Regions from separate parts of the Bradyrhizobium sp. MI1.7 genome, predicted to be linked through region 3. Evidence: riboswitches for the same ligand, from Rfam matches in the RefSeq annotation. Region 3 holds a riboswitch; each other region holds the start of a gene.

Region 1 (7,182 bases), on a different contig from region 3:
CTGTCGCGCGGCGATGATGTGCGGGCCGATCTCGGCCAGAACGCCCGACATGACGATCTGATCGGGCATGCCGAGATAAGCGCCCCACCAGATGTGCAGCCCCGCAGGATCGAGCGACTGGAACGCCGTGCCGCCGTCGAGCATCACCACCACGGTATCGACGCCTTGCGGCCAGCCGCCCTCGCGCAAGCGGCGCCCCGTCGTGACGAGGAAGGGTTCGCCGATGTCGTTGAGCGGCAGCGCATGCGCCGCGCACAGCGCCTGGATCGAGGTGATGCCGGGCACAACTTCGATATCAGGCAAGGGATCGAGCCGCCGCGCAATGCGCAGCGAGGAATCGTAGAGCGAAGGATCGCCCCAGATCAGCAGCGCGACCTTGCCATCATCACCGAGATGGCTGGCGATCGTCTGCGACCAGGCCGCGGCCACGGCCTCGTGCCAATCGTCCACGCCCTTGTGATAATCCGCTTCACCGGCATCGCGCACGGGAAGATCGAACTCGGCAATGCGCGTCGTTTGATTGGTGAGCACATCCGCGCAGATCGTCCGCCTGAGATCTGCGAGATCGGACTTCGCCGTCCCCTTGCGCGGGATCAGGATGAGATCGGCCGCGTTGATGGCTTGAACGGCGGCGCGCGTGAGCTGCTCGGGATCGCCGCAACCGATGCCTATCAGGGAGAGCGTGAGCATCGTGAGTGCGAAGGGCGGCCATCACGGCCGCCCGTTCGCTTGTCTCTCTCAAGCCGCGTTATGCAAACGCGGGGTAACGAGGCCGGGCGCGGTGACGCCGCGCAGCGACTTCGCCAGCGCCAGCACACCGAGGTCGGCCAGCGGCTCGATCACGATGACGAGCGCGTAGGAGGCCGCGAAGGTCGCGATGTTGACGAGGTTGGTCGCACCGAAGCCCGAGCCATAGAGCGCCCAGAACGCGACCCAGGCGATGACGCCGGCCTGATACGTGGTCGAAAGCGCCAGCGCCTGGCGATACCTGAGATCGACATAGGCGGTGTTGCGGGCAATGATCCGCGCGGCGATCGCCTGGATCCCGAACAGCGGCACCAGCAGCGTGGTGACGTTCATGCCGAATTGCGGCAGATCGGGCGGCTCGAAGAAGATGCCCTGGAACAACAGTCCGAACGCAAGGCCGAAGGCCGCGGGCGCTGCCCCAAACAGCAGGAACAGGGTCGAGCCGAGGATGAAGTGCACCTCGGAGACGCCGACCGGGAAGTGCGGCAGGATCTCGAAGAAGACGAACACGAGGCCCGTGGTGGCGAGCGTCCGCGCCGCGAACGACGTGATGCCCTGCTCGCGCACGGTCTCGACCGCGAGCTTCAGCGCAACGCCGCCGACGGCGATGCCGGTTGCGTAACTCAACACGAGCTTGGCGCCCGATACGACTCCGGGTTCGATATGCATGGTTCAGTTCCTTCCTGCCGTCACACCCGACGGCCTTGGCCACAAGACATGCACGGCCGGTCTCCTGGCTCGCGGTTCACTGGGGTTCTCCGGCCTTCCCGGGCCTTGCGGCCCAGTGGCTGATCGGAGTCCCTCACCGCTTACAGTCGCGGGGGCGGCTGGGGTTTTGGGCGGCGCAACTGTCCGCCCACCCCCATTCCCGATTATGCTCCGGCGGTTTGCGCCGCCTCGAGCACCATGCATCTCCTGTGTGCCCCTTTCGCCAGCCGGGCGTCAAGGGGCGAAGGGCGGCCGGGACGGTCATGACGGATAATCCCCGGCCAGTGCGCCGAACAGGATCACGGCGGCCGTCGAGGCAGCGCCGCCCCGCGCAAGTTGCTCGGCCAGCTCGGCAATGGTGGTGCGGACCAGCCGCTCGTCGGGACGACCGAGGGATTCGGCGAACAGCGCCGGGGTATCAGGCGCGAGGCCGTGCTCGATCAATTTTGCGACAAGCGCCGGAAAGGTGCGCCGGCCCATATAGACCACGGTGGTCGCTTCGGGATCAGCCAGCGCCGCCCAGTTCAAATTCTGCGGCAGCTCGCCGGTGACATCGGCCCCGGTCACGAACTGCACCCGGCGCGAGGTGTGGCGCCGGGTCAGGGGAATGCCGGCTTGCGCAGCGGCGACACAGGCCGAGGTGATTCCGGGAATGATCTCGTAGCCGATGCCAGCTTCGCGCAGCGCCTCCAGCTCCTCCTCGAGCCGGCCAAAGATACCCGCATCGCCCGATTTCAGCCGCACCACACGGACACCAGCCGCGGCATAGTCGACCAGCAGGCGGTTGACGTGGTGCTGCTTGGTCGAGGGCCGCCCTGCCCGCTTCCCGACCGCGACGAGATTGGCGCCGGGCCGGGCCAGATCGAGGATCGCACCGGAGGCGAGGTCGTCATAGAGCACGACGTCGGCATCGCGCAGCCGCGCGGCACCTTTGAGCGTGAGGAGCTCCGGGTCGCCGGGGCCGGCCGAGATGAAAGTGACAAAACCGCTCACCGATCCTCCGCGATCAGATGGAAGAACGTGCCGGTGGCATGACCGCGGCGCGAGCCGGTCTCGGCGATGACCGCGCCTGTTGCATCGTGCACGACCGCCAGCGGCGTATCCGGCTGCGCGATAATCGTCGAATAGTGGAACTCATGACCGCGCAGGCGCGCGCCGGCCTGATGGCCCGGCATCGGCGCGGCGAGCGCAGCGAGACGATAGCCGAGATGCATGCGGCGCTTGGCAAAGCTCGTCTCCAGTCCGAGCAGGCCCGTCATCTCATGACGGACGCCGTCGGCGTCGGTCAGAGCGGTTCCCAGCACCATGTAGCCCCCGCATTCGCCGTGCACCGGCCGTTTGTCAGCGAAGGCACGCAGACCGTCGCGAAAGCGAGCATTGGCCGCGATCTTCCCCGCGTGCAGCTCAGGGTAGCCGCCGGGCAGCCAGCAGACATCGGCACTCGCGTCAGGCGCTTCATCGGCAAGCGGCGAGAAGGTCGATATCTCGGCGCCCGCCGCGCGCCAGGCTTCCAGCATGTGCGGATAGATGAAGGAGAACGCGGCATCGCGGGCCAACGCAATGCGCTGCCCGGGCGGCGTCACATTCATGCCGTTTGCCGCCGGTTGCGGCGACCAGCTCGCTGCCGATCGCAGCACCGCATCGAGATCGACATGCTCGGCGACGAAGCGCGCGGCTTCGTCGATCAGCTTGCCGATCTCGGCCTGCTCCTCGGCCTGCACCAGGCCGAGATGCCGTTTCGGCAGGCTGATCTCGGCATGGCGCGGCAGCGCGCCGAACACGGCGATGCCGGCGTCGTTGAGTGCACGCCGCACGAGATCTTCATGACGTGGGCTGGCGACGCGGTTGAGCACCACGCCGGCAAGGCGCACACCGGCGCGATAGTCACGAAGGCCTGCGGCGATCGCCGCCGCCGTCTGCGCCTGTCCGGAGGGATCGATCACCAGCAGCACCGGCCAGCCCAGCATCTCAGCAATGTCGGCGGTGGCGCCGGTGCCGGAGACGCCGCGCGCGGCGACGCCGTCGAACAGGCCCATCGAGCCCTCCGCGAGCACGACATCGGCATCAGTGCCGCGACCGACGAGATGAGCTATCGCCCCGCGATCCATCGCCCAGCTATCGACGTTGACGGAAGCGCGCCCCGTCGCAGCGGCATGGAAGGCGGGATCGATATAATCGGGCCCGCTCTTGAAGCACTGCACGTTCAATCCGCGATTGCGCCAGGCGCGCGCCAGCGCCAGCGTCAGCGTGGTCTTGCCGACGCCGGAGGCCGGCGCGGAGATGACGAGCCCTGCCGGCATCACGATGCCTCCGGAAAGCGCGGATCGGCACCGACCGGCCGATAGCGGCGGTCGTAGTCGACGGCATAGAGACGGCTCTCGTCAAAATCCGCAGCACCAAGCGTCTTGCCGACCAGGATCAGCGCCGTGCGCTCCATCTCGGTGCCGACGGCGGCATCGAGCGTCGCCAGCGTGGCGCGAACGATGCGCTGGTCCGGCCAGCTCGCACGCCAGACGATCGCGACGGGGCAATCCGCGCCGTAATGCGGCGTGAGCTCTGCGACGACCTTGTCGAGCAGATGGATCGACAGATGGATCGCGAGCACCGCTCCGGTGGCGGCGAACGCTGCGAGCTTTTCGCCCTCAGGCATCGCGCTGGCGCGGCCCGGCGTGCGCGTCAGCACCACTGACTGGGCAAGACCGGGCAGCGTCAGCTCAGCCTCTAGTGCAGCTGCTGCAGCCGAGAAGGACGGCACGCCCGGCGTGACCGTGTAGGGAATACCGAGCGCGCGCAGGCGGCGAAGCTGCTCGCCCATCGCCGACCAGATCGCGAGATCGCCCGAATGCAAGCGGGCAACATCCTTGCCGTCCGAATGCGCGGCAGCGATCTCCGCGATGATCTCGTCGAGCGACAGCGGTGCGGTGTTGACGATGCGGGCGCCGGGCGGGCAATGCGCCAGCACGCCCTCGGGCACCAGCGAGCCCGCATAGAGGCAGACCGGACAGGCCGCGATCAAGTCGCGTCCGCGCAACGTCAGCAAATCCGGAGCGCCCGGCCCGGCACCGATGAAGTGCACCGTCATGCGCCGTCTCCTTCCGCGATCGCGGCGGTCGCGGTGCGATCCCGCGAGACCGCCCGCGTCGCAATCAATCGCGCGCGAGGGCCAGCCGCAACGAGCGCAGCGGCTTCAGCGACCGAGCCCGTGCCGAACTTTTCCGCGACGAGTTTTGACTGCGTCGGCGTGTGGATGTTAGCCAACGCTTCAGCCGAGACTGCCTTGATCGGCACGCCGCATTCGCGCGCGAGCTGTTTGAGCGGCTCCGCTTCCGCCTTGTCGCTAACAGTCGCGACCGCCGCAAGGCCCTCGGGACCACCGGCCGCCAGCATCGCCTCGCGCAGCGAAGCCAGCGTGACATCCTTCTTGAATCCGAGTCCGGCGACTTTCATCGAACCGCACTCCATTGCACCACGGGCCGCGACGCTTCCCAGGACCGGTAGCGGCCGAGCGGCGCGGCATGGGCAATCTCGACCCGCATCAACTCGCCGCCATGGCGCTGGTGCAGCTCGCCGAGCAGCGCTTCCGTTTCCAGCGTCACCGCATGCGCGACGAGCCGAGCACCCGGCACAAGCCGTGACCAGATGGCATCGAACATCTCGATATCGAGACCGCCACCGATGAAGACCGCGTCCGGCGCTTCCAGTCCGGCAAGAGCTTCGGGCGCGCTCCCCGTGATGACGGTGATCCGATGCGCCAATCCGAACGCTGTTGCATTGCTGCGGATATTCGCGGCACGATCCTCGCGCGCCTCGATGGCGCTCGCCGTCCCGCCGCACAGCGCCCATTCGACCGAGATCGAGCCAGAACCCGCGCCGATATCCCACAGCCGCTCGCCGGGACGCGGCGCCAGCGCCGAGAGCGCCAGCGCGCGCACCGGCCGTTTGGTGATCTGGCCGTCGTGAGCAAAGAGATCGTCGGACAGGCCGGAGCTGCGGGGAATGCCTTGCCCGCCCCTCGCCTCGACGGCCACTGCGACCAGGTTTTCGGCGAGATCGCCCGCAAAGCCGTCGGCACGATGCTCAGCGATGCTTTCGCGCGCCCCGCCGAGCGCGGCGAGAGTCCAGAACGCCGAGGCGCCCCACCCGCGCTCGCTCAGCCATTTGGCGAGATCACCGGCCGCCTTGCCGTCACGCATGAGGCAAATGATGCGCGCACCGGGCGCCAGATACGGCACGAGACGCTCGAACGGCGCGGCATGAAGCCCGAGACAGGCAATGGCTTCGAGGCGCCAGCCGAGCCGCGCGGCGGCGAGCGAGAAGGTCGATGGCGCCGAATGCGCGATCCACTCGTTGGCATCGAGCTTCTCGGCGAGACTTGCACCGGCACCGTGCCAGAACGGATCGCCGGAGGCGAGTACCACCGTCGGCCGGCCGCGGCAGCTCACCACGATGTCTGCGTCGAACGGCACCGGCCACGGGCGACCGCGCCCCTCCACATCAGCAAGCGCGAGATGACGCTCGCCACCAAAAACAGTTTCTGCCTTGGCAAGCGCCTTTCGGCTTGCCTCGGACAGCCCGGCAAGGCCATCTTCGCCGATACCGATGATGGTCAGCCAGGGATCAGCCATGACGCGCGCCCTCATTCTGGGCGGAACCGCCGATGCGAGCTTGCTCGCCGCGGAAGTCGCACGCGCGCGCATCGACGCCGTGTATTCCTATGGCGGTCGCACTCGCGCGCCCGCCGATCAGCCGCTGCCGACCCGCATCGGCGGCTTCGGCGGCGTGAGCGGGCTTGCGGACTATATTCGCGGTGAGCGCATCACGCATGTGATCGACGCCACACATCCCTTCGCTGCCGAGATGAGCCGCCACGCGGTCCAGGCGTGCGCGCAAACGGGCACGCCGCTGATCGCGCTCGAGCGCGCGCCTTGGACGAAGGCGCCCGGCGACAACTGGATCGAAGTCGCCGACGTCACCGCCGCGGTCGCTGCGCTGCCCGAGACGCCGGCAAAAATGTTCCTCGCCATCGGCCGGCAGCACATCGCGCCATTCGCGAGCAAGCCGCAGCACACCTACACGCTGCGGTTCGTCGATCCGCCCGAAGCACCGCTGCCTTTCGCTGCGGACGTGATCGTGTCGCGCGGGCCGTTCACGTTCGACGGCGAGCTCGAGTTGATGCGCACGCGCGGCATCGCATGGATTGTCGCCCGCAATTCCGGCGGCGACGGCGCACGCGCCAAGATCGACGCGGCCCGCATGCTCGGCCTGCCCGTGATCGTGATCGCGCGGCCCGAGTTGCCCGATCGCCAGCGGGTTGAGAGCGTGGCCGAGATCATGCAGTGGCTCGGTCATCGCGCCTGCCTCGGGGCATAGACCCAGCGGCCGACGCGGCGCGTCTGCGAATTGCCGACGATCACCAGCGTGCGCATGTCGGCCATCTCAGGCGTCGCTTCGTTCAGCGTGACGGTCTCGATCCTTTCATCGGCGGCGCTGATCGCGCGCGCGAAGATCACGAGGCGCTCGCCGCAGCCGGCGTCCTTCAACAACGCAAGCGCGCGGCCAAAACCCTCCGGCCGGCTTGCCGAGCGCGGATTGTACATCGCAATGGCAAAATCGGCTTCCGCGGCCAGCCGCAGGCGCTTCTCGATCACCGCCCACGGCTTGAGATTGTCCGAGAGATTGATCGCGCAGAAATCATGGCCGAGCGGCGCACCAGCGCGCGCGGCTGCC
Region 2 (7,182 bases), on a different contig from region 3:
ACCCAGCGGAACGAGGTGCGGGAATTCGGCGTCAGCTTACCCTTGGGGTCGTCGTAGCGGAACGGGCAGTGATCGGACGAGAAGGTCTGGAACACGCCGGTGGTGATGCCTTCCCAGATCGCCTGCTGGCTTTCGGCATCGCGCGGCGGCGGCGAGCAGACATACTTTGCGCCTGACATGTCCATGTTCAGGCCTTTCATGTCGTCGGCCGTCAGCGTGATGTATTGCGGGCAGGTCTCGGCATGCACCGGCAGTCCGCGCTGCTGGGCCCAGCGCACCTGCTCCATCGCCTCGCGCCCGGAGACGTGCACGATCATGATGGGGACGCCGATCACCTCGGCATGGCTGATGGCGCGATGCGTCGCCTCGCGCTCGACGGCCTGCGGCCGCGAGGTGCCGTGATAATAGGGCGCGATATGGCCCTCGCGTTCGAGCTTCGCGGTGAGGAAGCGGATCGCGTCGTAACCCTCGCAATGGACCATGACCAGCGCCTCCTCGCGGCGCGCGACGTCGAACACTTCCAGCAGCTGCTTGTCGCTGAGCACGAGGTCGTCATAAGTCATGAACACCTTGAACGAGGTGTAGCCATCCTTGACGAGAGCCGGCAGCTCCTGCCCGAGTACGACTGCGGTGGGGTCGGAGATGATGAGGTGGAAGGCGGTATCGATGTAGCATTCGCCCTCGGCGAGCTTGCGGTAGTTCTCGACGCAGGTGCGCAGCGACGTCCCCTTCTCCTGGAGCGCGAAGGGCAGCACCATGGTGTTGCCGCCGGCCGCCGCCGCGCGCGTTGCCGAAGCAAAATCGTCGGCCATCACGACGTCGGGTCCGGAGGCCTGGGAGATGTGGACGTGGCTGTCGATCCCGCCCGGCAGCGCCAGCAGACCCGTCGCGTCGATCTCGCGCGCCGCACCTTCAATGCGGTCGGCGATGCTGACGATGCACCCGTCGCGAATGCCGATATCGGCGCGAAACTCGTCGCTGGCCGTCACGATGGTGCCGCCGCGAATGGCGAGATCGAGCTGCGTCACAGGTGTCTCCGTCACTTGATGATCGCTGATGTCTGGAAGATCCGGCCCCACGCCGCAAGGGCCGCGATGTCGCCACCGGCGAGCTCGAGCGTCCGCCACAGCGTGACCGCGACCGAGTCCAGCACGGCGATGCCCAACTCCCGTTCGAGTGCGGCAGCCAGCGCGGCGCCGTCGAGATTGGTGCAGAGAATGACGACGGCATCGGCACCGTCCGCCGCGACCGCGCGGATCATGTCGGCGATCGTCGCGGGCGTGACCTCACCGAAGGAAAAATTATCGCGCAGGCCGAGATGCCGCTCGGCGTGAGGGGCGATCCCCTCCTCGGCCCAGCCATCGCCGATCCGCCGTTGCACGTCGTCCGTATAGGGTGAGACCAGGCCGACACGTCCGGCGCCGAGCGCGCGGACCGCGTCGATGCAGGCGAGCGTGGAGGTCGTCGCCGGGACATGGGTCCGCGCCGCGATCGCTTCGCACAGGCTCCGATCGCGGTCGATACCGAGCCAGCTTGCCGATGTGCCGTTCCAGGCAATGGCATCGACCTTGGCGTCCGCCAACAGATCCGCCACCGGCAGCATCACCGAGGCATCGAACTGGTTCAGCGCCGCGGCATCGAGCGCGATCTCGGTAACGCGGAAGCGCGAAAAATGAGCGGTGACGCCGGCCACGCCATGCAGCATGGAATTGGTGACGGGCTCCAGCACCGAGTTTGACGACGGGGTCATCATGCCGAGGCGCTTGCGCTGAATTGACATCGATCACGATCGCCCCATTGAGAGAGCGCACCGCTGCGCCCCCTCGGACGATCATCCGCGCCTGCCATCGCCCGCGCAACCCGCAATTTGCATGGCGCATATGATTTGCTCGATACGCAGCTCAAGCCGCGAACGTCGACCGCAAGCGCCGCCAGCCGATCACGATGCCGGTGACGGAAAATGCCAGCCCGAGCAAGCAGAGCCCGACGACCATGATATCGCGCAGACGCGGATGCGCCATGAGAACGGGAAAATCGAGCGTGTGAAGCGCGCCATAGAACCAGCGATAGGCCCGCCGCGAGGCATCCAGTCTTTGCAGCACGCGGCCGTCGGCACCGTCGATGTCGAACCAGAGGTCGCCGCATCGGGAGCGATAGACGGGCGCTCCGGGGACAGCCGAGTGCGCGGGATAGTCGTCATTGTCGGCAAGAACGGACGGGGCGCCACAGTCCGGCGCAAGGCGCGTCGTCAGGTCATGGACATCCTTCTCGCCGAGGAATGCCACCGGCCCGCTGCGGCTCGCCTCCGCCGTTTTGGTCAAGGTCTGACTGGCGAGGCCGATCCGGTCGCGCCGGTAGACGACACCGCTGACGGCGAACCATTCGACTTCGCGAGCCGACGGCTGACCGACCGGAGAGGCCGTCGTCCAGTCAGGCGTGGCATACACCACGCCCGCTTCGGTCGGGGTCAGCTCCCCACGCGAGAACAGCCGGCCGTGATCCATCGAGAGCCAGCCACTGAAACTCCAGGTCAGCACGAAAACGGTCGCGACGAGACCAATGATGTGATGCAGTGCGTGCCACCCGCGATAAGGCGACGAGACCCGACGCCCTCGAATCCTGATCCTGGTAATTCCGAGCACCGCGCCGAGCGTCGCGGCGATAAAAGCCACCAGCGACAATGTCGAGACCACCTGATCCCAAAGGGACCAGTTGCTCCTCAGGACCGTCGGATAGATCCAGTGCAGGACGCTGCCGGCCCAATTCCACCCGCGCTCGCTGCGGGTCGTATCCAGCACGACTTCGCCGGTGCGCGAGGAGACATAGGCCTCGGTTCCGGCCGCATCGCCAAGAGCGACGCGCAACAGAGGCCGGTGTCGATCAAAGCCGTTGGGTACGCTCCATTGATCATAATCCGCGCCCGAAATCATCGCCGCCCGCGCGGCATCGAGCCCGCGTTGCCGGGCATGATCCCGCGCGATACCGACCGCGACGTCGGCGGACGTCACCGATGCATCCCGTCCGTCGGAGGCATGGACCGCGCCCACAAGCGACCGGTCCGACACGACATAGACCGGCCCGTCGCTCCGCTGGACCAGGCGAACGCGCGTGGCGTCCGCGATCTCGCTCGCGGCGACGGCATCCGCGACCGTAATCCTCACCTCTCCGCGATCAACCGGCGTAAGTCCGGAAAAGCGCTCCGCCTCCGTCAATGACGGAAACGGGACAAAGTGCATCACGATTCCGCTCGCGAACCACATCGCGAACAGCAGGCAGAACGCGATCCCGAGCCAGCGATGCAGCAGCACGATCGCGTTCATCATGTGGTCAGCGCCCTACCATTTGAACGCGGCCGAGAGCTCATAGGTCCTGGGCGCACCGAGCAGGATCTGGTCGGGATAGAACGGATCGCCCCAGATCGCGTAGCGCTTGTCGGTGATGTTGCGCACGCGGAAGCCCAGACGGGCCTGGTCGACCGCGTTGAACACCGTCTTCGGGATGTCGACGAAGGCGTAGACGTCGGCGACGGTGTAGGCCTTCATCGTCACGACGTTGGCATCGGTGTTGTAGCGGTCGCCGACATAGCGGCCCGTGATGCCGAGCTCCACCGGCCAGGGCGTGAAGAACCGGTACGACGCACCGGCATTGGCCACGACACGCGGCACGTTCGGCGGCGTGTTGCCGGAGAACGAACCACCGGCAAAATTGTAGTCGGCATAGCGTGCATCGACATAAGCGATGTTGCCCCAGAGCCGCAGGGGATCGATCGGGCGTACGGCCGCGGCGAGCTCGACGCCCTTCGACTCCTGCCGGCCTGCGATGTTGAGCTGCATGCCGCCGGCCGCTGCATAGACGTTCTTGCGCAGGATGTCGTAGGCCGAGAACGACCACTCCGCCCTGTTGTCCCAGAACAGGTGCTTGACGCCGGTCTCATAGGTGCGCGCGGTGGTCAGGTCGAGCGGCTGGGTCGGGCCGAGCAGGAAGATGTTGTTGGCCGAGATATCGGCGCCGGTCGCATACTGGCTGAAGAAGGTCAGGCCCGGAACGGCCTCCCAAGTGTAGCCGATACGCCCCGTCGTCGGGACCCAGGACGTCGAGAACGGGAAGTTCGCCTTTTCCAGCCCGGCGGAGTCGGTCGAGTTGCGGTCAAGCCCGATATGCTCGACGCGCAGGCCGCCGACCAGCGCGAAGGTTCGCGTGAGCTTCAGCCGGTCCTCGAACGACAGCGCTTCGTTGTCGATGCGCGCGGTCTGTTGCTGCGTCGTGAGCAGGCCGTAAAGGCCACGGTCGGGATTGACGAGCGAGACGTAATCGTCCGGGAAGTTGGCCGCGCCTGGCCTGACGAAATCGAGATAGCTGGACGAAAGTGTCGTGACCAGGCGGTTGTCGAAGCCTGCGATATTAGCGTCCCAAATCAGGTCGGTAATGTTGCCGACAAGGCGTTGGCTATGTGCAACATAGAAGCGCTCGCGATCGACCATGTTCGAGTTGGGCAGGCCCGTACTGGCATTGAAAGCCTCGATCTCGTTGTTGAACCAGGTACGCTCCGCGCCATAGGCATAGGCTTGGCTTTTCAGCGTCAGGTCAGGCGCCAGCTTCAGTTCGAAGCCGCCGCGCAGCCACACCTCTTGTGCCACGTTGCGGTTGTCGAGAACGTTGTAATTGGTGTTGAAGGTACGATCGTCGATCGTGATCGCACCGAGCTTCGTTTTGTTGAAGTTCGAGACGTAATTGCCCGAAACAATGCCGCTCGTCGCATGCGAGCCGCTGAAGGCGATCGGTACCAGCGGTGCGCCCCAATAGGCCTTCGAGCGATCTTCCCGGTACTCGATCGCGCCCCAGATCTTGAGGCTGTCGGAGATGCGGTAATTGAGCTGGCCAGACACATCCAACGTCTTGGTATTGGTGTCGTCGGCAAAGCCATTGAGCGAGGCGCGGCTGATGTCGAAGCGGTAGTCGAGCCCCTGCACGTTAGTGCTGCCGCCCGAGCCGTAATGGACGCCGAACGAGTTGAGCGAATCCCAGGAAAAGTCAGCTTCATTCCGGATCGGCCCGGTGTGTGGCTGCTTCGTGATCAAGTTGATTGCGCCACCGGCGGCACCTTCGCCCGACATCAGCGAGGCCGGACCTTTCAAAAATTCCACGGCTGCGAGATTGGCCGTATCCGTGATCCGCGAGGTCATGTTCTGCGGACCGATCTTGATGCCGTTGTAGAGCATGTTGATCTGGCTGTTGGTGAAGCCACGCATGGAGAAAGCCGCGGGCTCGGCCGGATTGTCGCCGGAGGTGACACCGACCGCGCCCTGCGCAACCTCCGACACGGTGCGATAGCCCTGCTCCCGCATGGTCGCGGCCGAGATGACTTCGACGGTCGCGGGTGTCTCCTGCACGGTCAGGCCGAGGCGCGAGGCGCTCTCGGCAACCACATTGGTGTTGAGCGGCGTCTGCGCCGCCGCGGTCGGCACGACGGGCTTGGCCGCGGCCGATGCGGCCGCTGGCCTGCGCGATGCTGCGCGGCGTGGGCTCTGCGCGTCCCGGGCCGCCGGCTTTGCCGGTTTGCGGGATTGGGCGGGCGACACCTCGACCGGCGGCAGCGGCTCGCGGGCCTGCTGCGCCACGGCGGCAGGCAGATCGAGGGTGGCAAATGACGTAAGCGCGGCGGAAGCGAGCAGGAAGCAACGCGGTCGTACAAGACGAATGGAAGACACAGTTCGGGACCTCGGTGTGACGTCAGTGGCACGTCACCGCGAACCAAGGTCCCATCTTCCGGCTTATGAGCCTTCCGATGAAGCCGAATGTCTGTACTCCCCGACCGACATCTTCGCGTGTGACCACGGCTGACGGCAGGTCTCCTGGCTCGCGGGTCAGTACCTTGCATCGCCTTCCCGGGACCGAGATACCCAGTGGCTCGTGACGCAAGATTCGCCGCTTACAGTTGCGGGGGCAGCCGCGGCATTGGGGACAAAATCCCCGCACCGCATTCCCTTTTCATCCCCACTCGGGGAAACCGTCAAAGCCATCTAGGATTACCGACAAGACAGAGTCAATGTGCCGGTGCGACGTTATTACCACAGCGACCAACTTCCCTGGAGATAGGCATGGAAGGCGAGACCTTCCTCTGGCTGATACGGCATGCGCCCGTCGACGGCGCCAAAGGGACGATCCACGCAGCCGACGCGCCCGCCGATCTCGGCGATCGCGTGCAGCTGGAGGCGTTGCGGCAGAGGCTTCCGCCAGATGCTGCGAGCTTGGCGAGCCCGGCGCGACGTACGGTTGAGACGGCGCGCGCGCTGGGACTCGAACCCGCGTTGGTGCCCGAATTCAGTGAGCAGGATTTTGGCGACTGGACCGGCCTGCGGCATGACGAGCTCGCGGCGACCGGCGGCGAGGCCTATGCGCAGTTCTGGAGCAATCCGGCGCGCGGCCGGCCGCCGGGCGGCGAAAGTTTTGAGGATCAGGTCGCGCGCGTCCGGCTGGGTCTCGCGCAAATCGGCGCCGGCTCAGCAACGCTCGTCGTGCACTCCGGCACGATCCGCGCCGCACTCTGCATTGCTCTGGATCTGACACCACAAGCGGCCCTGCGCTTCGTGATCGATCCGTTGTCACTGACCCGGATCGACCGGCTCGCCACCGGCTGGCGCGTCGTCGCGGTCAATCAGCGCGCGGCTTGAGCTGGATCAGGCCGGGCGATCCGGCACGTTGGCCTGCGCGAAGGTCGCCATGCCGTTGTGAAGGCTGCACGCGAGCCGCACCAGCGGCAGCGCGATGGCGGCACCCGATCCTTCGCCGAGCCTGAGATCGAGGCTGATCAACGGCTGCACGTTCAGCGCGCGCAGCACCAGCCGATGCCCCTGCTCCGCCGATTGATGCGACGGCAGCAGGAATGGCTGGCACGACGGGTTCAGCCGCACCGCCGCCAACGCGGCCACGGATACGATGAAGCCATCGATCAACACGGGAATGCGGGCTTGTGCAGCCGCAATGATGGCGCCGCAGATCGCCGAGATTTCGAGGCCGCCGACGGCGCACAGGATCTTTTCCGGCGAAGCACCTGCAACGCCATGCCGCACGATCGCAGCGTCGATCACGCGCGCCTTGTGCGCACGGCCGGCCGCATCGACGCCGGTACCGCTGCCCGCGATCTCCTCGGCACTGATGCCAAGCAGGCTCGCCGCAATCGCC
Region 3 (7,182 bases):
ACATCCAGCATTACGCGTTCCGCATCGCGCGCCCGAACGGATCGACCAGGCGGACGATCTCGCAGGCGGCGACGAGGCCGGCGAGCCAGACGGCGCTGGTCAGCCCGATGCGCGTCACGATGGCCGCAGTGAACGCGCCCTCTCCGCCAAGGAACGGCGTCGCGGCAAGCAGCGCGAGCTCATAGGCGGCGTAGGCGGCGACGAGCGCGATGGCCAGCATCAGCGGCGTGCGGCCCTGCGGCAGCAGGCGGAGAACGGTCGATGCCGCTGCCGTCGACAGCAACGCGGCAGCACCGATGACAAAGCCCCAGGCGATGGTGCTGCCATCGATGGGATAGTGCAGCACGCCAAAGCCGATGGTCTGGTTCACGAGCCAGGCGCCGGTGACGACGAGCAGCGCCGGACGCATCGGCAGCATCGCGGCGGCGACGACGGCGAACGCCGCAAACGGCGTCGCGCAGGCAAGCGCGAAGCTCGCGAGCGCGCATGACACCGTCAGCAGTGCAAAGCAGAACATCGGCGCGAGGCGCGACGCGACCGGATGAAGGCGGAAACGGTCGGCGTGGGGCGGCAGGATGGTGACAGTCATGGAACGATCTCCTTGCGGGATTTGTAGCACATTTTTGCTGAAACGCGGCATCACGTCTGACTCAGTGAAGAGCCTCCATGGGATCTTCAGTCTCGGCTGGATCGCGCCGGTCGTAGGCGGCAAGCCAGGCGGCGAGTGCCGCCGTGTGCGGCTCCTTGGCCGCCAATTGGCGCAAGGCCACGCGAACGGTGGCGCGCGCTGTGCGATCGGGCGGAAGCGTCGCCATCTCAGGTCCCCGCCCCTTCGCGACCGCGTCGACCACGGCCCTCTTGCACACCGTTAGCTCCGGCAGCCCATAGAGCTCGAGCAGCGCCTGGAAGGCTGCGTGATGATCCGGCCGAAAAGCGCGCTTGCGGCCGAGCTGATCGCGGAGCGGATGGGCCGGATAGAGATGCGCGCAGGGGATCCACCCCTCAGGCAGCGGCTCGGTGGCGGCATGGGTGCGGCGATGCGCGAGCAGCTTTGGCAGGACGTGGGTGTGCGGGCCGTCAGGGCTTCGCCCACCCGGCGGCGGGATCGGCTGGAATACCTCGGCGCGCCCGATGCGGCTGATGAAGACGCGGTGCGGATTGGCGGCCAGAATGATCCGCATGGCGTCGCTTTCGGGCGCGAACACGGATTGGCCCGTGCGGCTCCTGAGCGCGGCGACGGCATCGGCATCGCTGACGCGGATGCAGGCGTCGATCTGCAACGTTCCGAGACCAAGGTCGAACAGGATGCCGCTGCGATCCCTCGTCAGGAGCGCCTCGACATCCGGACCGAGCTCGGTCAGCACGGTACGACCACTCATGGCGCTGGCTTCATGCGGAAGACACAGCGCGATGCGGTGGCTCCAGCTCTCCGTGGTCGGCGATTCCGATGCGATCAGGCGCAGATCCGGGTGGGAGACAACGCGTATCCCACCCTTCTGCGTCACGGCGCTGATCCCGTTGCGAGACTGCTCCATATCGAGGGCCTCACCGGGCTCGCGTGTGAACTCGGCAATGGCACCGAACGTGCCGACGCTCCAGCCGGCCTCAGCGTCGGCAAGCTGGCTTGCGATCAGGTCCATGAGCGGATCGGCCGTCGTCATGAGGCTTCTCTCTCTCTCTCTCTCTCTCTCTCTCTCTCTCTCTCTCGCTATCTGACGTCGTAATTCGCCAGCCGAATGCCGCCATAGACGCCCAGTCCCGGCTGCAGAAAGCCGGTCGGATTTTGATAGTGCACATTGGCGAGATTATCGACCCGGCCAAACACCTTCACCTGGTCGGTGACCAGATATTCGGCCGCCACATTGACGACGGTGTAGGCCGGAGCCAGCAGACGCGGAATGCTGAAGTCGCGGTTGCCATCGACGAAACTCCCGACGTGCAACACGGTTGCGGACAATGTGAGCGGGTCGATCGGATTCCAGATGACATTTGCGCTCCACTTCTCCTTCGGACGCCTCAGCAGCTCCAGTCCCGCCGTTGCATCCACTGCGCGGGTAAAAGTGTAGTCGGCACGAACGCGAAGCCGGTCGGTGATCGCAGCCGCGACGAAGCTCTCCGTGCCCTCCGTGATCGCCTTGCCGATATTGGTGCTGGTGCTCGTGAACGTCACGGGATCGAACGTGCTCTGGATCAGGTCGGTAATGTTGTTACGGAAGTAGGTCGACCCGAAGCGGACACGATCGCCAAACAAGGGTTGCTCGAAGCCGGCGTCGTATCCGACGCTTTCCTCGGGCCTGAGGTTGGGATTTGCAAAGAAGAAGAACGCGGGAAAGCTGACGTAAAGCTGGTTGAGCGTCGGCGCCTTGAACCCCGTGCCGTAGCTTCCCTTGAACTTCGTATCCGTGACCGGCACGATCACGGCAGACGCCAGACGAAAGGTCGGATGCTCTCCAAACCGCTCGTTGTCGTCCTGCCGGACATTGGCCGTGAAGAAGATGCGATCCCGGAACTGGGACTGCAGCTCCATATATCCGGCCTTGTTGACGTTTTGCGCCGAAACCGTCGCCGTTTGCAGTGTTTCGGTCTCATGCTCCGCGCCAATGATGACATTGTTGTTGGGCGCGAGCTGGGTCGTGGTGTGCCAATCATACTTGACGCGGTCGCCGGTCGTGATCGTGGCCATCGCGTCGCCGGGCGAGATGTTGTAGTTCCAGTGATTGGTGTAGTTGACGCCGAAATAGCTTTTCATCCGGTCGTCGAGAGCGGACCAGACCGCCTCCCCGCGCGTGAAGAGCTGGTGCACCGTCTGCGTGCTTTGCGCGGCCGCGGGAAAGCTCGCGGATGTGACGGGATCGAAGGTGTCTCCGGTAAAGCGCAGGGTGGCGTCGGTGTACCGCGCCACGCTATTGAGCGTCAGGTTTTCGCTCAATTCGACGCCAAGCTTCGTCGAATAGGTCATGTTGTCGTAATAGTTGCCGATCGCCTTCTGCCCCGGCGGCAGCAATTCGACCGGCGTCACCGGCACGTCGTTCGCGTGGAAATGCGCGACGTTGAAGGCATAGTTGAAGTGGTCCTGTGAACCGCTCAGACCTGCAGTTTGATTGAACGTTCCGAACGAGCCTCCCTCGACCGAGCCGGTGGCGCGGGCGGGACCGTCGCCCTTCTTCGTCACGATGGAGATCACGCCACCCAGCGCGTCTGCGCCGTAGAGACCGCCCTGCGGACCGCGCAGGACTTCGATCTGCTGAATGTCGGAGGTGAGCAACTGGCCGAAATCAAACGAACGGTTCGGGTTGCTGGGATCGCTGACATCGATGCCGTCGATCAGGACCTTGGTGTGGTTGGAATTCGTTCCGCGCATGAAGATCGACGTCTGTCCACCCGGACCGCCGGTCTGCACGAGGTTCAGGCCAGGAACCGCGCTCAGCGCATCGGGTGCGGTCCGGCGCTGATCGCGCTCCATGTCTCTGGCGGTCAGAACCGTCACCGAGCTCGCAACCAGATTGGTCGGAGTGACAACGCCCGTCGGACTGACGACGACCGTCGGAAACAGGTTGGCCGCGGATACCCCGGCAACCGGGGGCGACGCCGGCACCAGCTCGGGCTTCGGCAGCCGAGCGACGCGCCGCTGCTCGGGCTGGTCGGGCGCAGGCCGCGCGGCTCGCGGCTTGGCCGCACGCTCGGTCGGCGCGACCTCGACCGGCGGCAGCAGATCGGGCGATGCCGACTGCTGGGCCTGGGCAATGGACAGATCGAGCGAATACAGGGAAACGAACGCGACAACGCCGGCGCGGAAGCGCCTGGCGGCAAAGACAATACGGGACACTCTTGTAACCTCGGTATGACGTCAGTGGCACGTCACAGCGAACGAGGTTTCACGGCGGAGCGTTCGATTGCTCCGGTGAAGCTAATGTCTGTACTCCCCGACCGACATCTTCGCGTGTGACCACGGCTGACGGCAGGTCTCCTGGCTCGCGGGTCGTTACCTTACGTCGCCTTCCCAGGACCGAGATTCCCAGTGGCATATGACGAAAGATTCGCCGCTTACAGTTGCGGGGGCAGCCGTGGCGTTGAGAATATCCCGGTATCGGGAAAACCTCGCACCACGTTCCCTTTTGATCTCCGTGAGGAGAACCGTCACCAGCCAATCTACGGGGCGGGCAAGCGAAGAGTCAATCGGCCGGTTGCATCACGGTCAGAGCGCCGCACCGGAGATTGAGCCGGCGCAATCAGGCCGGCTCCCGCTCCGAACGCGTCCTGATCATCGCCCGCTCGCCGGCATCGACGAGCTGGCCGATGCCGGTGCGGCCTGTGAGCGCGCAGCGGATGATGTTCTCGGCAACGGACCTGCGAAAGCAATGGTCCTCGCCGACCGGGCGATTGCGGCAGACCCGATCCAGCGCCAGCTTCATGTTGATCCGGGTGCGGGTGTCGAAATGCTCGCTGATCATTCGCAGGGCCTCGATGCGTTGATGTCGGAGCGGAAACGCGTCGGCGTAGGCCGGGTTCCAAAAAACGGACCGCGCAAGGCGTTGCGCAGAGCCGACTACGCCCGATCTCTTGGTCCTGTGACGGGCGGGCTACGCCCGCCCTCTTGGCCGCTGGGCCTGAGCCCAGGCCGCGGTGACGTCGCGCAGCGGAGCGTCGATGCGCCGGATCGGGGTCAGTTCACCGGAGGCCGAGATGATGGCGATCTCCTCGCGGCGACAGCGCGGGCATACGAAGCGGACCTCGTGCGGCGACGCCGACCAGCTCGAACGTTTGACGTTGGCCGCCATCGGCCATGCATCGCAATGCGAGCACGACACCAGGAACCGACCGGGATCGAGCATACCCATTCCATAGGACTCCGCGTCCTGCCTGCCCCTTCAATGACTAACCCATGTGAATCGTTCCGGTGCCCGAGCACCGTCTGCTCCTCAGCTTCAGGCAGCGCCGCCGCTCAGTGCGCGCCCTTGAGGGTGCATGACGTGGTGCAGGTGACGGTGTTGCCGTGGTCGCACGCCTTGCAGGCGGCAACGCACTGGTTCATGTCGCGGGGATTGTAGGACGTGTAGCTCCGCATCGCACAGACCGGGGTCGAGCCGGTGATGTCCTGCTCCTGGTTGCAGGCGGCCGTCATGAGCGCGAAGATGAGGACTGCGAGAAGGCGCATGGGATTGCCCTGGTGAGGAGCGGCAAAGCGACGTCAGCGAGATGCGCTGCACCGCAACGGACCTCGGCATTCCCAATGCGAGCAATCATGATCGCGACGCTCGCATCCCGAAGGATGCGCGCCAAACATTAAGAACGGATTGCAGGTGGCGTCAGGCCGCGGCCTTGGTCGCGATCGCCTTCCGCATATCCACCGCCAGCTGACGGTACTGCTCCGAGAGTCTCAGATAGAACTCGCGCTTGGTGCTGTCGGTGGCGAGCTTGGCAATCAGCTCGCATTCGGCGGTGAGCGTCTCGAACCGTTCCAGCCTGTCATGAAGTTCTGTCATCGGCGTGTCCCCATCAAACGCCACAAGGGACGTCAAACCTAAGCCTGAGAAATAGGTCACGGCGAACATCGTTATCGAGTAGAAACGTTTTTTCCAGCAAGGGCGGTGCAAGCCCGGCAAGGACGGCTATTTCTGCTCCAGCCGCCAGGCGCCGTCCCAATTGGCGTCCGGCGGATTGGCTTCGAACTGCGCGATGCGGCCGAGCAGCGTGCGCGAGGGACCGTCGCCGGGCACGGCTTCGAGCGCTGCATTGAACGCGGCGCGAGCCTCGTCGAAGCGCTGCGCGCGGTAGGCGGCGAGGCCTTCGGCGTAGCGTGCGCGCAGGCTCTCCTGCGGGACGCTGAGCCCGTGCGCCTTGCTCATCACCTCGAAAATGGCCTGCGATGCGCTTTGGCCGGCCACCGCCAGACGATCGATCTCGCGCAGCTCGAGGTTCGAGCCGATCGCGTCCGCCGTGGCCTGCGCGATCAGGATCCGCGTGCCGTAGATCTTGTTGACCAGTTCGAGCCGCGAAGCGAGGTTCACGGCATCGCCCATCACGGTGAAGCTCATCATCAGCTCGGAGCCGATGCTGCCGGTCAGGACCTCGCCGGTGGCAATCCCGATGCGCAGATCGCAAGGGCCTGGCATGGCGCGGATGCCGAGCAGGTCAGGCAATTGCTTCTGCAACGCCGGCACCTCATCGGCCATGTCGATGGCGGCGTAGCAGGCGAACAGCGCCGGCTCGTCCTCCTCAATGAAGGGAGGGCCCCAATAGGCCATGATGGCATCGCCGATATATTTATCGATGACGCCGCGATGGCTCCGGATCGGCGCGGACATCACCGTGAAATAGTGGTTCATCACCTTGACGAGGCCACGCGGGGTCATGCCCTCGCTCATCGAGGTGAAGCCGCTCATGTCGGAGAACATGATCGTCATCACCCGGCGCTGGCCGTCGATGGCGACCTCCGGGCGGTCGATCAGCCCCTGCGCCACCTTGGGATCGATATAGCGGCCAAAGGTCTCACGGATCCGCTCGTTGTGCCGCAGCTGCTCGATCATGCGATTGAAGGCGGCGGCGAGTTCGCCGATCTCGTCCTGGGTCGAGACCGTGATGGTCTTGTCGAAGCGACCCGCCTCGACCTCGCGGGTGCCGGCGAGCAACAGCCGCACCGGTCGCGTGATGCCACTGGAGACGAGGAGCGCGAAAGCAAATCCGACCACCGCCGCGAGGATGGTGACGATGCCCGAAATGATCATCGCCTGGCGCTGGCGACCGATCACTGTCGCCGTACTGGCGAAGACCTGCTTCAGCATGTCGGCGCGGATCGCGTCGATCTTCTGGTTGAACTGGTCGCGTATGGTGTCGAGATGCTCAAGGGTCCCGCGCGCCTCCGTCATCTGCTTGCCTTCGACCTGCTTGAGGAGTTTTGCGTGGTCCTCATTCATGTCGTGACGCAGCTCGGTGAGAGCGGTTTCGATGCGGGTCTCGATCCGCGCCAGCCCGGCATTGTCGGAAGGCGTCCTCTTGTCGTCGATGATCGCGTTGATGTGCGTGCGCGCGGCCTCGCCTTCCTCGTCGATCTTCCGATCGGCCTCCTCGAATTCGCGCAGGCGCGCCGCATAGGCCTCCTCCTCCGAGGGTGCCTGCATCTTCATCATGACCATCCGCCGCAGCGCCACCGAGCGCTCCAGCGAGCGGATGTTGGCGCGCGCC

What was found. Region 3 has a riboswitch for cobalamin ahead of AC0L3X_RS05395 (TonB-dependent receptor plug domain-containing protein). Riboswitches for the same ligand answer to the same signal wherever they lie in the genome.
Region 1: another riboswitch for cobalamin. It lies ahead of AC0L3X_RS08870 (energy-coupling factor ABC transporter permease); the one in region 3 lies ahead of AC0L3X_RS05395 (TonB-dependent receptor plug domain-containing protein).
Region 2: another riboswitch for cobalamin. It lies ahead of AC0L3X_RS08890 (TonB-dependent receptor); the one in region 3 lies ahead of AC0L3X_RS05395 (TonB-dependent receptor plug domain-containing protein).

The regions. Positions count from the first base shown of each region.
Region 1 covers NZ_JBVVPO010000006.1:71,595-78,776, reverse strand. The annotation lists gene cobF (precorrin-6A synthase (deacetylating)) at 1-690, opposite strand, end outside; gene AC0L3X_RS08870 (energy-coupling factor ABC transporter permease) at 739-1,416, opposite strand; cobalamin riboswitch at 1,454-1,671, opposite strand; gene cobA (uroporphyrinogen-III C-methyltransferase) at 1,717-2,448, opposite strand; gene AC0L3X_RS08860 (cobyrinate a,c-diamide synthase) at 2,445-3,755, opposite strand; gene cobM (precorrin-4 C(11)-methyltransferase) at 3,755-4,537, opposite strand; gene AC0L3X_RS08850 (cobalamin biosynthesis protein) at 4,534-4,902, opposite strand; gene AC0L3X_RS08845 (bifunctional cobalt-precorrin-7 (C(5))-methyltransferase/cobalt-precorrin-6B (C(15))-methyltransferase) at 4,899-6,080, opposite strand; gene AC0L3X_RS08840 (cobalt-precorrin-6A reductase) at 6,079-6,825, shown strand; gene cobJ (precorrin-3B C(17)-methyltransferase) at 6,801-7,182, opposite strand, start outside.
Region 2 covers NZ_JBVVPO010000006.1:79,395-86,576, reverse strand. The annotation lists gene hydA (dihydropyrimidinase) at 1-1,028, opposite strand, end outside; gene AC0L3X_RS08900 (maleate cis-trans isomerase family protein) at 1,040-1,780, opposite strand; gene AC0L3X_RS08895 (PepSY domain-containing protein) at 1,902-3,323, opposite strand; gene AC0L3X_RS08890 (TonB-dependent receptor) at 3,336-5,708, opposite strand; cobalamin riboswitch at 5,826-6,027, opposite strand; gene AC0L3X_RS08885 (histidine phosphatase family protein) at 6,099-6,671, shown strand; gene cobT (nicotinate-nucleotide--dimethylbenzimidazole phosphoribosyltransferase) at 6,678-7,182, opposite strand, start outside.
Region 3 covers NZ_JBVVPO010000003.1:184,113-191,294, forward strand. The annotation lists gene AC0L3X_RS05385 (hypothetical protein) at 11-589, opposite strand; gene AC0L3X_RS05390 (DUF6925 family protein) at 651-1,661, opposite strand; gene AC0L3X_RS05395 (TonB-dependent receptor plug domain-containing protein) at 1,709-3,826, opposite strand; cobalamin riboswitch at 3,941-4,154, opposite strand; gene AC0L3X_RS05400 (hypothetical protein) at 4,230-4,451, opposite strand; gene AC0L3X_RS05405 (hypothetical protein) at 4,581-4,838, opposite strand; gene AC0L3X_RS05410 (hypothetical protein) at 4,943-5,155, opposite strand; gene AC0L3X_RS05415 (hypothetical protein) at 5,307-5,483, opposite strand; gene AC0L3X_RS05420 (adenylate/guanylate cyclase domain-containing protein) at 5,610-7,182, opposite strand, start outside.